Regions from separate parts of the Kitasatospora sp. NPDC101108 genome, predicted to be linked through region 2. Evidence: riboswitches for the same ligand, from Rfam matches in the RefSeq annotation. Region 2 holds a riboswitch; each other region holds the start of a gene.
The links. A riboswitch is a leader RNA that binds a small molecule or an ion and turns the genes downstream of it on or off. The one in region 2 is predicted to bind cyclic di-AMP.
Positions count from the first base shown of each region.

Region 1: another riboswitch for cyclic di-AMP. It lies ahead of ACZ6Z8_RS20950 (aggregation-promoting factor C-terminal-like domain-containing protein); the one in region 2 lies ahead of ACZ6Z8_RS09985 (transglycosylase family protein).
Region 3: another riboswitch for cyclic di-AMP. It lies ahead of ACZ6Z8_RS15590 (glycoside hydrolase family 16 protein); the one in region 2 lies ahead of ACZ6Z8_RS09985 (transglycosylase family protein).

Region 1 is NZ_JBVJLM010000009.1:117,014-120,938, forward strand. It holds gene ACZ6Z8_RS20940 (M6 family metalloprotease domain-containing protein) at 1-943, shown strand, start outside; gene ACZ6Z8_RS20945 (LysR family transcriptional regulator) at 1,050-2,054, opposite strand; cyclic di-AMP (ydaO/yuaA leader) riboswitch at 2,434-2,597, shown strand; gene ACZ6Z8_RS20950 (aggregation-promoting factor C-terminal-like domain-containing protein) at 2,601-3,032, shown strand; gene ACZ6Z8_RS20955 (papain-like cysteine protease family protein) at 3,648-3,925, shown strand, end outside.
Region 2 is NZ_JBVJLM010000003.1:374,122-378,046, forward strand. It holds gene eno (phosphopyruvate hydratase) at 1-1,165, opposite strand, end outside; gene ACZ6Z8_RS09985 (transglycosylase family protein) at 1,431-2,198, opposite strand; cyclic di-AMP (ydaO/yuaA leader) riboswitch at 2,204-2,371, opposite strand; gene ACZ6Z8_RS09990 (cytochrome P450 family protein) at 2,582-3,898, opposite strand.
Region 3 is NZ_JBVJLM010000006.1:54,643-58,567, reverse strand. It holds gene ACZ6Z8_RS15600 (MoaF-related domain-containing protein) at 1-89, opposite strand, end outside; gene ACZ6Z8_RS15595 (esterase/lipase family protein) at 313-1,647, shown strand; cyclic di-AMP (ydaO/yuaA leader) riboswitch at 1,912-2,019, shown strand; gene ACZ6Z8_RS15590 (glycoside hydrolase family 16 protein) at 2,027-3,427, shown strand; gene ACZ6Z8_RS15585 (hypothetical protein) at 3,482-3,889, opposite strand.

The DNA.
Region 1 (3,925 bases), on a different contig from region 2:
CACCGGATCCCCGGACGACTACTACCGCGTACTCGCCCCCGCGCAGGAGTGGATGAAGCAGGACTCCTACGGCCGGGTCGGGCTCGACATCGATCCGCTGAAGCGGTGGATCACCATGCCGCAGACATCGGCCTCGTACGGCTTCCAGCGCGGCATCACCTTCGAGCAGCAGGAGCTCTACGTGAAGCAGGCCGTCCAGGCCGCCGCCCCGTACACGGACTTCTCGAAGTACGACATGCTCTACATCGTCCCCACCAGGTCCGCCTCCGCGATCAGCTTCTCGCCCACCTACCTCTACGACCCGACCACCGCCGGCATCACCGTCAACGGCACGCGGATCAAGTGGGCGATCACCTTCGGCCAGGACATGTACCACTGGGGCTACAAGGTCGCCGACCACGAGACCTCCCACACCTTCGGCCTGCCCGACCTGTACGCCTTCGCCGGCACCGACGTGCACCGCTACGTCGGCGGCTGGGACCTGATGGGGAACATCGCCGGCCCGGCCCCGCAGCACACCGGCTGGGAGCGCTGGAAGTTCGGCTGGATCGACGACCACCAGGTCGCCTGCCTTCCCGCCGCCGGCGGCCGGACCGTCCGCCTGAAGGCCGTCGAACGCCCCGGCGGCACCAAGATCGCCGTGGTGAGGACCGGCGACACGACGGCCTACGTCGCCGAGTCCCGCCGATCCGTCGGCGCGGACGGCAACGCCTGCGCCACCGGCGTCCTCATCTACAAGGTCGACACCTCCACCACCACCGGCAACGGGCCGATCCGGGTGGTCACCAACCCCGACGCCGCCGCACCCACCGGGAACTGCACCGCGCCGGACATGCAGACCTGGCAGCCCGGCCAGTGGTTCCAGGACGACACGGCCCGCATCCGGATCCACGTCATCGCCTCCGACGCGTCCACCGACATCGTCCGGACCGACCGGTGGTGACCGCGTAGCACCGGAACGGCTCGCGAGCGGTGCGGCCGACACGACATCGCCTCGACCGCACCGCCACGGTGCCACACCGCACGGATCGTGCCGGGGGCCGGGCACGTCATCCGGAGGGAGCGGAGATCACCCTTCGACAGGCAGCCGTACCCGTGGCCGGCGCCGTGGCCCCCTGGCGCTCAAGCCAGCTCCGGTAGACCGTGCTGCGAGCGGCTGCCGTCCAGTACGCCTCGGTGACGGTCCGCACGAGCGAAGGACGCAGCGACGCGAGCGGTCCCTCCTCGTGCCAGGCGAGCACATGCCGGTACCAGAGCGGATCGCCGACGATCGGCCGTACGGCGATGCCCGGCACCTCCTCGAAGGTGGCCTGGCAGAAGCTCACCGCGTGGCCGCTGCGGACGAGGTCCAGGACGAGCCGACCTTCCACCTCGTGGACGACACGAAGGCGATGGCCCAGGACGAGCAGGGTCCTGGACCAGTACTCACGGATCCGGTCGTTGTCCGGCCGAGGAGCGGCCCAGTCCTCGCCTCCGAGATCCTCCAGCGCGACCTCCTCCAGCGACGCGAGCGGATGAGCCGCGGGCAGGGCCACGAAGAGCGGTTCGGTGGCTATCGGCTCGCCGGCGACTCCTGCGGGGAGCGCGAGCTCGTACCCGGGGCTGTCGCCCACCACGGCCGCTTCGAGCCGGCCGCCCGCGACGGCCTCGACGAGCGGGACGGGGCATCCCTGGCCCCGCGAACTGATCTCGGCCTCCGGATGGTGCGACCTGATCGCGGTGATCAACCCGCCGAGCAGCGGAGCGTTGACCGAGCCGAGCCGGAAACGGTGCTGCGACCAGCCCGTCCTCGCGGCGAGGGCGGAGACCTCCAGCAGTTCGTCGACGGTCGGCAGCACCGCCCGTGCCCGGCTGAGGACCTCCTCCCCGAACGCGGTCGGAATGACGCCCGACTGCGCGCGGCTGAACAGCTCCGCTCCGAGCGCCCGCTCGATCCGCGCCAACTGCGCACTGAGGCCGGGCTGGGTCAGCCGCAAGGACGCGGCGGCCCGCGTCAGACTGCCGCAGTCCGCGATGCTGCAGATGATCCGGAGGTGCCGGAATTCGAGCTCCATGGCGAGATGTTATGGAGATCGAGCCCACCTCAACAGATGTCCGGCGGTAGCGGACCAGCTGCCACGCCGACGCCCTCGGATCAGAGACACGGATCACTCCGTTCCGGTCGGGGGCAGGGGTCTGCTCCATCTCCGGGCATTCCTTCACCCGGGCCCGGCACGGCCTCGCTCCGTACGACCCCGGGGAAGTGTCGGAGCATCAGGTTCGAGCGCGAGCCGCCGCCATCGGCCGGCCGGGCGGGCCTGCGAGTTCGGCCTGGGCGTGAGACGCATCACACCGCCTTGCCGTACGTGTGATGGTTTGTTTACGTTTCCTCTCGTTCGTCCCCACACGAACCCCACTCTCCGGAACGCCGAATCCTGTCGCCGGACCGAGCGGGCACGCGCAACACCAGCATCAGCGGCAGGAGCGGGGGAACCACAGGTAAGTCGCGCTGCCCGGACCGGTCCGGGCAGCGCTAGGGGTGAGGCCGCGCTCGGCGCGGCCGGGCAACTCCAGCCCGAACCCGACAGCTCACCTCGTAGGCGTGGGAGAGGAAACACCGCATGTCTGCGAACAGCCGATTCGGCCTGTCCAGCCCGATCACCCGCCGGTTCAAGGGCGTCGTCGCCGCCGCCGTCATGGCCGGCGTCACCCTCGCCGTCCCCGCCGTCTCCGCCGGCTCGGCGGAGGCCGCCACCGCCAACAGCCCCGCCGCCCTGCAGAAGCTGGCCGCGCAGATCGTGCCGGCCAACCAGCTGGCCTCGTTCGACCAGATCATCGCTCACGAGAGCGGCTGGAGGGTCAACGCCACCAACCCCAGCTCCGGCTCCTACGGCCTGCCGCAGGCGCTGCCCGCCAGCAAGATGGCGTCGGAGGGGTCCGACTGGCGAACCAACCCCAGCACCCAGCTGCGCTGGGCGCTGAAGTACATGAACGGCCGCTACGGCAGCCCGAACCAGGCGTGGGTGTTCTGGCAGAACCACCACTGGTACTGATCCTGGTGGCCGCAGGGTCGTGTCATCTGCCGCAGCGGGGCCTTCTGCGGCTCCCTCCGCGCCCCTGACGGGTAACGCGGCGGTCTGACGGGGCGGCGTTGCCGCGCTGGTCGACGGCGACCACCCGGTAGCGGTCGCTCAGGGCCCGGCCGGCGCGTCCCGCTCGCCCGCGTGGCCGGCCGGGCCCGTGCGGCAGGACCACGGACGGGCCCGGCGGCGGCCCGTTCGTGGGGGGTTATTCGGGTCGGGTCGTCCCGCCGCTCGCTTCGCATAAGCGCTTCTTCGGACTTCCGAATCCCCGCTTCTGAAACCCTCATCGTGAGTAACATTGCACTCACGCTGTGAAATTTCACAGCCTGAAGGACTTCTCAGGAACAATAACGATAAAATAACAGTGGACTGGACCAATTGGCTCGGCGCCCGCCAAGTCGCCTTCGTGCAGCATCCGTTGGCCCATGACTCCTCGCCGTCCCTGTGCGTGGCCGCAAGGCGCCCCGGACTCCTTTGTTCCGGTTCTGACGCGGCTCTGCCAGACTCCCCCGCATTCGGTTTCACCTAACGGGGAGTGAGATCTGACGCATGAGCAGACACCGCAGGAAATCACGCCGATGGGCCGTGGCAGCAACCGGCGCCGTGCTGGCCGGTGCGGCCGCGCTGGGTATCGGCGCCGTGGCCCAGGCGGGCCTGGTCAAGGGAACCGTCATCGGGGGGCAGGGGAACTACAGCACCGTCAACGAGCGTGTGCTCCCCTCGCTTTCGGCCCGGGTCTCCGGTCAGGCCGCGCCGGGCGACCGCATCCCGATGATCTGCCGTACCACGGGGGACACCGTCGAGAACGACAACCGCTGGATCTGGTCCGGCGGCTACTACGTCGCCGACGCCTTCATCAGCGA
Region 2 (3,925 bases):
CACCGGTCTTGATCTGGCCGCAGTTGGTGGCGACGGCCAGGTCGGCGATGGTGACGTCCTCGGTCTCGCCGGAGCGGTGCGACATCATGCAGCGGTAGCCGTTGCGCTGGGCCAGCTCGACGGCGTCCAGGGTCTCGGTCAGCGAGCCGATCTGGTTCACCTTCACCAGCAGCGCGTTGGCGGTGCCGGTCTCGATGCCCTTGGCCAGGCGGGCCGGGTTGGTGACGAACAGGTCGTCGCCGACCAGCTGGACCTTGTCGCCCAGCTTGACGGTCATGGCCTTCCAGCCGTCCCAGTCCGACTCGTCCAGCGGGTCCTCGATGGAGACCAGCGGGTAGGCGGCGACCAGCTCGGCGTAGTACTCGATGAGCTCGGCGGACGACAGGGCCTTGCCCTCGAACTGGTAGGCGCCGTCCTTGAAGAACTCGGAGGCGGCGACGTCCAGGGCCAGCGCGACGTCACGGCCCGGCACGTAGCCGGCCTTCTGGATGGCCTCGGTGATGAGGTCCAGGGCCTCGCGGTTGCTGTCCAGGTTCGGCGCGAAGCCGCCCTCGTCGCCGAGGCCGGTGGACAGGCCGCGCTCCTTCAGCACGCCCTTGAGGGTGTGGTAGACCTCGACGCCCCAGCGGACGGCCTCGGAGAAGGACTCCGCGCCGATCGGGGCGATCATGAACTCCTGGATGTCGACGTTGGAGTCCGCGTGCGAGCCGCCGTTGAGGATGTTCATCATCGGGACGGGCAGGACGTGCGCGTTCGGGCCGCCCAGGTAGCGGAACAGCGGCAGGTCGCTGGCCTCGGAGGCGGCGTGCGCGACGGCCAGCGAGACGCCCAGGATGGCGTTGGCGCCGAGCGAGGACTTGTCCGGGGTGGCGTCCAGGTCGAGCATGGCCTGGTCGATCAGGCGCTGCTCGGTGGCGTCGTAGCCGACCAGCTCCGGGCCGATCTGCTCGATGACGGCCAGGACGGCCTTCTCCACGCCCTTGCCGAAGTAGCGGTTCTTGTCGCCGTCGCGCAGCTCCAGCGCCTCGAAGGCGCCGGTCGAGGCACCCGACGGAACAGCGGCACGACCCGTGCTGCCGTCGTCGAGGCCGACCTCGACCTCGACCGTGGGGTTGCCGCGGGAGTCGAGGATCTCACGGGCTACGACGACATCGATGGACGGCACGAAGCATCTCCTTGCGGAAGCAGGGTCCGGCTCGACGGTGGCGCTGTCGGCCGGAGGATTGCGGAGTCGTTACGACCAGAGCCTAACCGCCCGGGCTCCCGGGACCACGTCGACCTCGGCTCCGTCTCAGCGTGTGGCCCCACTACCCACCGGTAGTTCACCTGCTTGTCCCAGCTTGTCCCACCTGAGCGGACGAAGGCGGACGAAGGAGGGCGCGGGCGGACGAAAGGGGGCCGACCGGTCGGTCGGCCCCCTCCGCCGGGTCTCAGCCGAGGTGCAGGACCTGGCCGGGCACGATCAGGTTCGGGTCCCCGCCGACGGTGCCGCGGTTGCCGTCGTACAGCGCCTGCCAGCCGCCGGACACGCCCTGGGCGGCGGCGATGCCCGACAGGGTGTCACCGGAACGGACGGTGTAGTCGTGGCCGGTCTGCGGGGCCGGGGCCGGCTGGGCGGCGCGCGGAGCCGCGTGCTTCGGGGTGTACTGCTGGACCGGCTGGGTCTCCGGCTGCTCGGCCTTCTTCGGCGCGGCGTGCTTCGGCACGTACTGCTGGACCGGCTTCGGGGCGGCCTTGGGGGCCTGCCGCTTCGGCGTCTGCTGCTTGGGGGCGGACTGCGCCTTGGTGTCCGAGGAGGTGTCCACGGCCGCGGGGGCACCGCCCTTGCTCAGCCCGGCCTTCATGGAGCAGACCGGCCAGGCGCCCGGGCCCTGCGAGGCGAGCACCTTCTCGGCGACCGAGATCTGCTGGGCCCGGCTGGCCTGGTTGGCCTGCGGCGCGTAGGCGGTGCCGCCGTACGCCTTCCACGTGCTGGAGGTGAACTGCAGGCCGCCGTAGAAGCCGTTGCCGGTGTTGATGCTCCAGTCGCCACCGCTCTCGCACTGGGCGACGGAGTCCCAGGAGGAGGCCGGGGCGGCGGAGGCACCGGTGGCGGTGAGGAGCGGCAGCGCGAGTCCGACGCCGGCCACACCGGCGACGGCGATGGCCTTCTCGGCCTGGGTGCGACGGCGATGACGGCCAGATCCAACGAGCAGCATGAAGAAGTCCCTCTCCGCACGCCTGCGAGGTGAGCTGTCGGGTTCGGACCGGGAGGTGGCCCGGCCGCCGGCGGCGGAAACGATTCCGCTCGGGCGGCTTCACCCCAAGCCGTGGAGGGACGGCAACAAACCTGGTTCCCCCGCCCCTGCCCAGGGTCTGGTCGGTTTCCCGTGGCGCGGCGGGCAGGATTCGGCGTTCCGCGCACGGGGTCCGCAGCTGCGAACTCCAGGGAGACTAGACAGATCCTCAGACCGATCACAAGCTCATATCGTCGATATCACACCAGAATTACGGCCCGTGTCCGATCGCCTACCAACGGCAGCGCTTTGTCCGGTTTGATGGTCGTTCATGCCGCTGCGAGCGCCCGGAATGCGACGTCACGTCAGTGTGCCGGGCCCTCGGAAAGGGCGTGCGGCGAGCGGAGCTCGGGAGTGAATTCGACCGGAAGTTCACGCAGTCCACGCATGATCAGGCCACCGCGCCAGCGCAGGTTCTCCGGGCTCTCGGCCAGCCGCAGATCGGGCAGCCGGGAAAGCAGGGTGGCCAGCGCGGACCGCCCCTCCAGCCGGGCCAGCGGGGCTCCGATGCAGTAGTGGATGCCGTGCCCGAAGCCCAGGTGGGGGTTGTCGCTCCGGGCCAGGTCGAGGGTGTTCTCGTCGGAGAACCGGGCCGGGTCGCGGTCCGCCGCCGCCAGCACCACCAGCACCGGGTCGCCGACCGGGATCTCCACCCCGCCGATGGTCAGCGGCGCGGTCGCGAACCGCCAGGTCGCCAGCTCCACCGGCCCGTCGTAGCGCAGGAGTTCCTCGATCCCGGTCTCCAGCAGCGCCGTCTCACCACGCACCACCGACTCCTGCAGCAGCGCCCGCTGGTCCGGGTTGCGCAGCAACGCGTACGTCCCGTTGCCGATCAGGTTGACCGTGGTCTCGAACCCGGCGAAGAGCAGGATGAAGGCCATCGCGGCGGCCTCGTTCTCGGGCAGGTGCTCACCGTGGTCGCTCGCCCGGATCAGACCGGAGATCAGGTCGTCGCCGAGGTCGGCCCGCTTGCGGTGGATCAGTTCCAGCAGGTACGCCCGCATCCGTTTCACCGCCCGCCCCACGCCGCCACGTCGGCCGCCGCCCTGTCCCGGCTTGGTGTGTCGCACCATCATCCCGGCCCAGTCGCGGAAGTCGTCCTGGTCCTCGGCCGGCACGCCCAGCATGTCGCAGATCGCGTAGATGGGGAGCGGGAAGGCGAACTCGTGGATCAGGTCCGCCGAGCCGCGCTGCGCGAAGCCGTCGATCAGCCGGTCGGTCAGCTGCTGCACCCTCGGCTCGAACTCGGCCACCCGGCGCGGGGTGAACGCCTTCGACACCAGGCGGCGCAGCCGGGTGTGGTCCGGCGGGTCGATGTTCAGCAGGTGGGTCATCAGGTCCGCCTGCCGCTCCCCCGGGATGCCCACCCGGCCGGTGCGGTGCGCCTGCTCGCTGTGGTGCGCCGGGTTCTTCGACAGCCGGCTGTCCGCGAGCGCCTGCCGGGCGTCCGCGTACCTGGTCACCAGCCAGGCCTCCACCCCGCTCGGCAGCTCGGTGCGGTGCACCGGGGCGTGCTCGCGCAGCCAGGCGTAGGCGGGGTACGGGTCGGCGGCGAACTCCCAGGTGAAGAGCTGCGGGGCGGGCTGGGCGGCGGGCTGGGCGCCGTCGGGCTGAGCTGGCATGGGTCGACCGTAACCGCTGGACCGGAC
Region 3 (3,925 bases), on a different contig from region 2:
TCGGCCGAGTAGGTGTTGCGGAAGGCCGCGCCGTTGTCGACCCGGAAGACGTAGGTACGGCCGGCGAAGGCGGGCAGGGACGCGGTCATGGTGGGGCGGAACCTCTTCTCGGGAGCGTGGGACGGACCGTACGGACCGGGCACACCGGAGTCGGCGCACTTGTGCACCGCGGAAAATGCCAGGGTTCCAATTTATCCGACCGGGCGGACTCGGGCGGCCCCGCGCCACGGTGCGGTCTGCCACCGTCACGCCGCGCGCGGTGTGCGACCGGCACATGGGCGCGACCGCGGACCGGTCCTACCGTGCACGCCCATGAGACGTACCCCCACCCGACGACGCGTCCCCGCCGCCCTCTCCGCCCTCCTCCTGAGCCTCACCGCCCTCCTCCTCGGCGCCCCCTCCGCCGGAGCGGCCACCATCCCGAAGGCCACCTCCGCCGCAACGGCCACCACCGCCGCAACGGCCACCACCGCCGCAACGGCCGCCGCCCCCCTCGCCCTCGAAGCCACCTTCCCCGCCCCCGGCAACGGCTGGGCCAAGGTCGAGCGCTACCTCGACCCCACCCCCGGCTTCCGCACCGAGCAGTTCCCCGCCGACGGCCGCGGCGACCAGGACGGCCCCCGCCGCACCTACTTCGGCACCGGCGAGCCGTACTCCGGCCGCTTCCTGCTCTACTCGGCCCCCGGCTGGGACGCCGGCGGCACCGGTACCCCCGTCCTGCTGGTGCACGGCGCCAACGACAACGCCGACCGCGCCTGGGTGAACCCGGGGGAGGGCGGCATCTGCGGCGCCGCGAGCTGCCCGTCCACCGGCCTCGCCCAGTACCTGGCCGGGACCGGCCACCGGGTGTTCGCCGTCGGCTTCGCCCACAAGCACGGCGACAACCTGCTCCAGGCCCAGGCCGTCGGTGACGCGATCGCGCTGATCCGCGCCCGGCTCGGCGTCCCCCAGGTCGACGTGGTGGCCTGGAGCAAGGGAGAGGTCGCCGCCCGCGCGTACGTGTCCTCGGTGCGGCCCTCCTGGGGGCGGCCGTACGCGGGCGACGTGCGCCGCCTGGTCACCCTCGGCGGGCCGAACGGCGGGCTCGACTACGTCTACGCGCACGGCTGGGACTTCGACCTGGCCACCTGGCCGGCCTGCGGCGGCACCGCCAACGCGCCGTCCCCGCACCTCTACATGACCTGCTACGGCACGTACACCGCCCAGCCCTGCCTGGGGGTGCTGCCGACCGGCGGCAGCGACTGCTACCCGGGCCAGCGCCAGCTGCTCGCCCGCTGGGACGCCGTCTACGGGGTGGACACCACCGCCCAGGACTGGTGGACCACCTACTACGGCGGCCAGGGCCTCCACGCCTCCGGCCAGGGCATCCAGGCGGCCGTCGACGCGGGCTCGCTGATCGCCCCGCTCCGGCGCGCCGGGATCCCGGCCTCGGTGCCCACCTACCTCCTCGCGGGCGGCTCGGCCGACATCCCGGGCGTGCTCGACGAGAACCGCGGTCCCAGCGACGGCATCGTGTTCACCGCGAGCGCCCTGGACACCACCGGCATCGCGACCGTCGGCGGCACCCGGCTGCTCAGCGGGCTCAACCACCTGGAACTGGCCTGGTCGCCGGAGGCCGAGAGCCAGGTGGCCGCCTGGCTCGGCTGAACCGCCGGGCCTCGACCCGCGAACCCCCGGCCGCGGCGCCGGGATCGATCAACTCGGCGGCCACGCAGCGTCGTTGATCGACACCACTGTGAGCTGCGCGACAACCGGCCGGATGGAGTTGTCCGTTCACGCACAGCCTGCCTAGCCTGCAACGGGTCGTCCGCCCTCGCGGACTCCGCCGCCGGGACGCCGAGTCCTGTCCACCCGTCGGCGGGCAGCCGAGCACGACAGCGGACGGGAGCGGGGGAACCAAGGTCAGCGCCCGGCCCGTACGCACCAGCGTGCGGGCTCCGGCTAGGGGTGAAGCCGCTCCCCGGGCGGCCGGGCAACTGCAGCCCGAATCCGACAGCTCACCTCGCAGGCGTCGCAGAGGACTCCCATGCCCCAGCCTGCCGGGCGCGGTCGCGCGCCCCGTCACGCCCGTCCGTCCCACCGCGGACGCAACGCCGCCCTCGCCGCCACCGGTGCGCTCGCCATCAGCGGCGCCGGCCTGCTCGGGCTGCCGGCCGTCGCCGGTGCCCAGGCCGCCACCGGCCCGACCGTCACCCAGGACCGGCTCGCCCCCGCCACCATGGTCGCGGGCAAGGCCACCACCGCCTCGCTGAGCCTGCACTCCTCGTCCTGCTTCGTCGCCAGGACCGTCGGCGTGGGCGTCCGCGACGCGCACGGCACCAACCTGGACTTCCCGGGCAACGCCGGCAACGTGCAGCTCTGCCCGAGCGGGTTCTCCTTCACCAGCGGCGCGCGCACCCTGCCCGCCGGGACCTACACCCAGTTCGGCTTCTGGCAGGACCTCGGCGGCGGCTGGCACAACCTGCCCTCGCAGCAGCTGGTGGTCTCCCGGGCCGGCACGTCGACGCCCGCCCCGGCCCCGACGGCCACCCCCACCGCCAAGCCGTCGCCGACCACCGCTACCCCCACGACCGCCGCGCCCACCACCGCCGCGCCGACCACCGCCAAGCCGACCCCGACGGCCACGGCCACCACGCCGCCGACCGTCGCGCCCACCACGGCGCCGACCGCGAGCCCGAGCGCCACCTCCAGCCCGAGTGCCACCGCGAGCCCGAGCACCCCGGCGCCGGCCTCCCCGATCGCCGGGAAGTCGCTGACCTGGTCCGACGAGTTCAACGCCCCGATCGACTGGGGCCGGCGCTGGGTCGGCGACAAGAGCACCGCGTACAAGTACGGCAACCACAACCCGGACGACAACAAGCTCGACTGGCTGAACAAGAACAACGTCAGCGTCGCGAACGGCGTCGCCACCTTCACCGCCACCCCCGGTGGCCCCACCCTGGAGAACGGCCAGCAGTCCTGGAACACCGGCTTCCTGACCACCGAGGGTTCCGCCGAGGGCTTCCAGGTCAAGACCGGCGACTACGCCGAGACCCGGGTCAAGCTGCCCTCCGGCACCGGCGCCTGGCCCGCCCTGTGGACCTGGAAGAACGGCAACGGGGAGGTCGACTCCTTCGAGTACCACCCCGACAACCCGGACCTGCTGGAGCTGACCAACCACGTCAACCCCGGCAACGCGGACTACTACACCGACGCCAATGCCGTCGCCAAGGACCAGTGGGTCACCATCGGCACCTACTACGGCGCCAACTCGGTGGACTGGTACGTCAACGGCGTCAAGGTGTTCTCGGACGGCAAGGGCGTGGGCGCCGACTTCTCGGCGTACCTGATCCTCAACCTCTCCGTCGGCGCCGGCAAGTACCACCCGGCGCCGCAGGGAAACACTCCGATCACCTTCGCCGCCGACTACGTGCGCGTCTACCGCTGACCGCGGACGCCGACCGCGGACGCCGACCGCGTGTAGCCCGCAGACCAGCCGCTCTCAGGAACCGGCAGCCGTCTCGACCACTTCGATGGCGAACGGCTGCCGGTTGTTGCTTCCGTCCCGGTCGTCCGGGCTGTGCACCTCGACCGCCCCGCCCTCCAGCACGCCCAGCGGCACGTCGGGGGAGATCCGCACCGGGACGAGCGCGGTCGCGCTGCGCCCCTGCTTCAGCCCGGCCCCGAAGACGCAGCGCACCGTACGCCCGCCCCCCGGCACCGCGCAGTCGGAGGGGAAGTACGGGCCCTGCGGTGTCACGCCCCGCGGCAGGACGACGACCACCGTGAACGGCGAGCCCGTGGTGTCCGGGCCGCGGTTCGCGACGAAGGCACGGACCGTGGTGGTGCCGCCGGGCGGGGCGGCCGCCGGATCCTGCCGGACCACCTCCAGGTCGGAGTCGGACCGCACGGCGGCCGGGCCCACCGACGCGACCCGCGGCTTCGG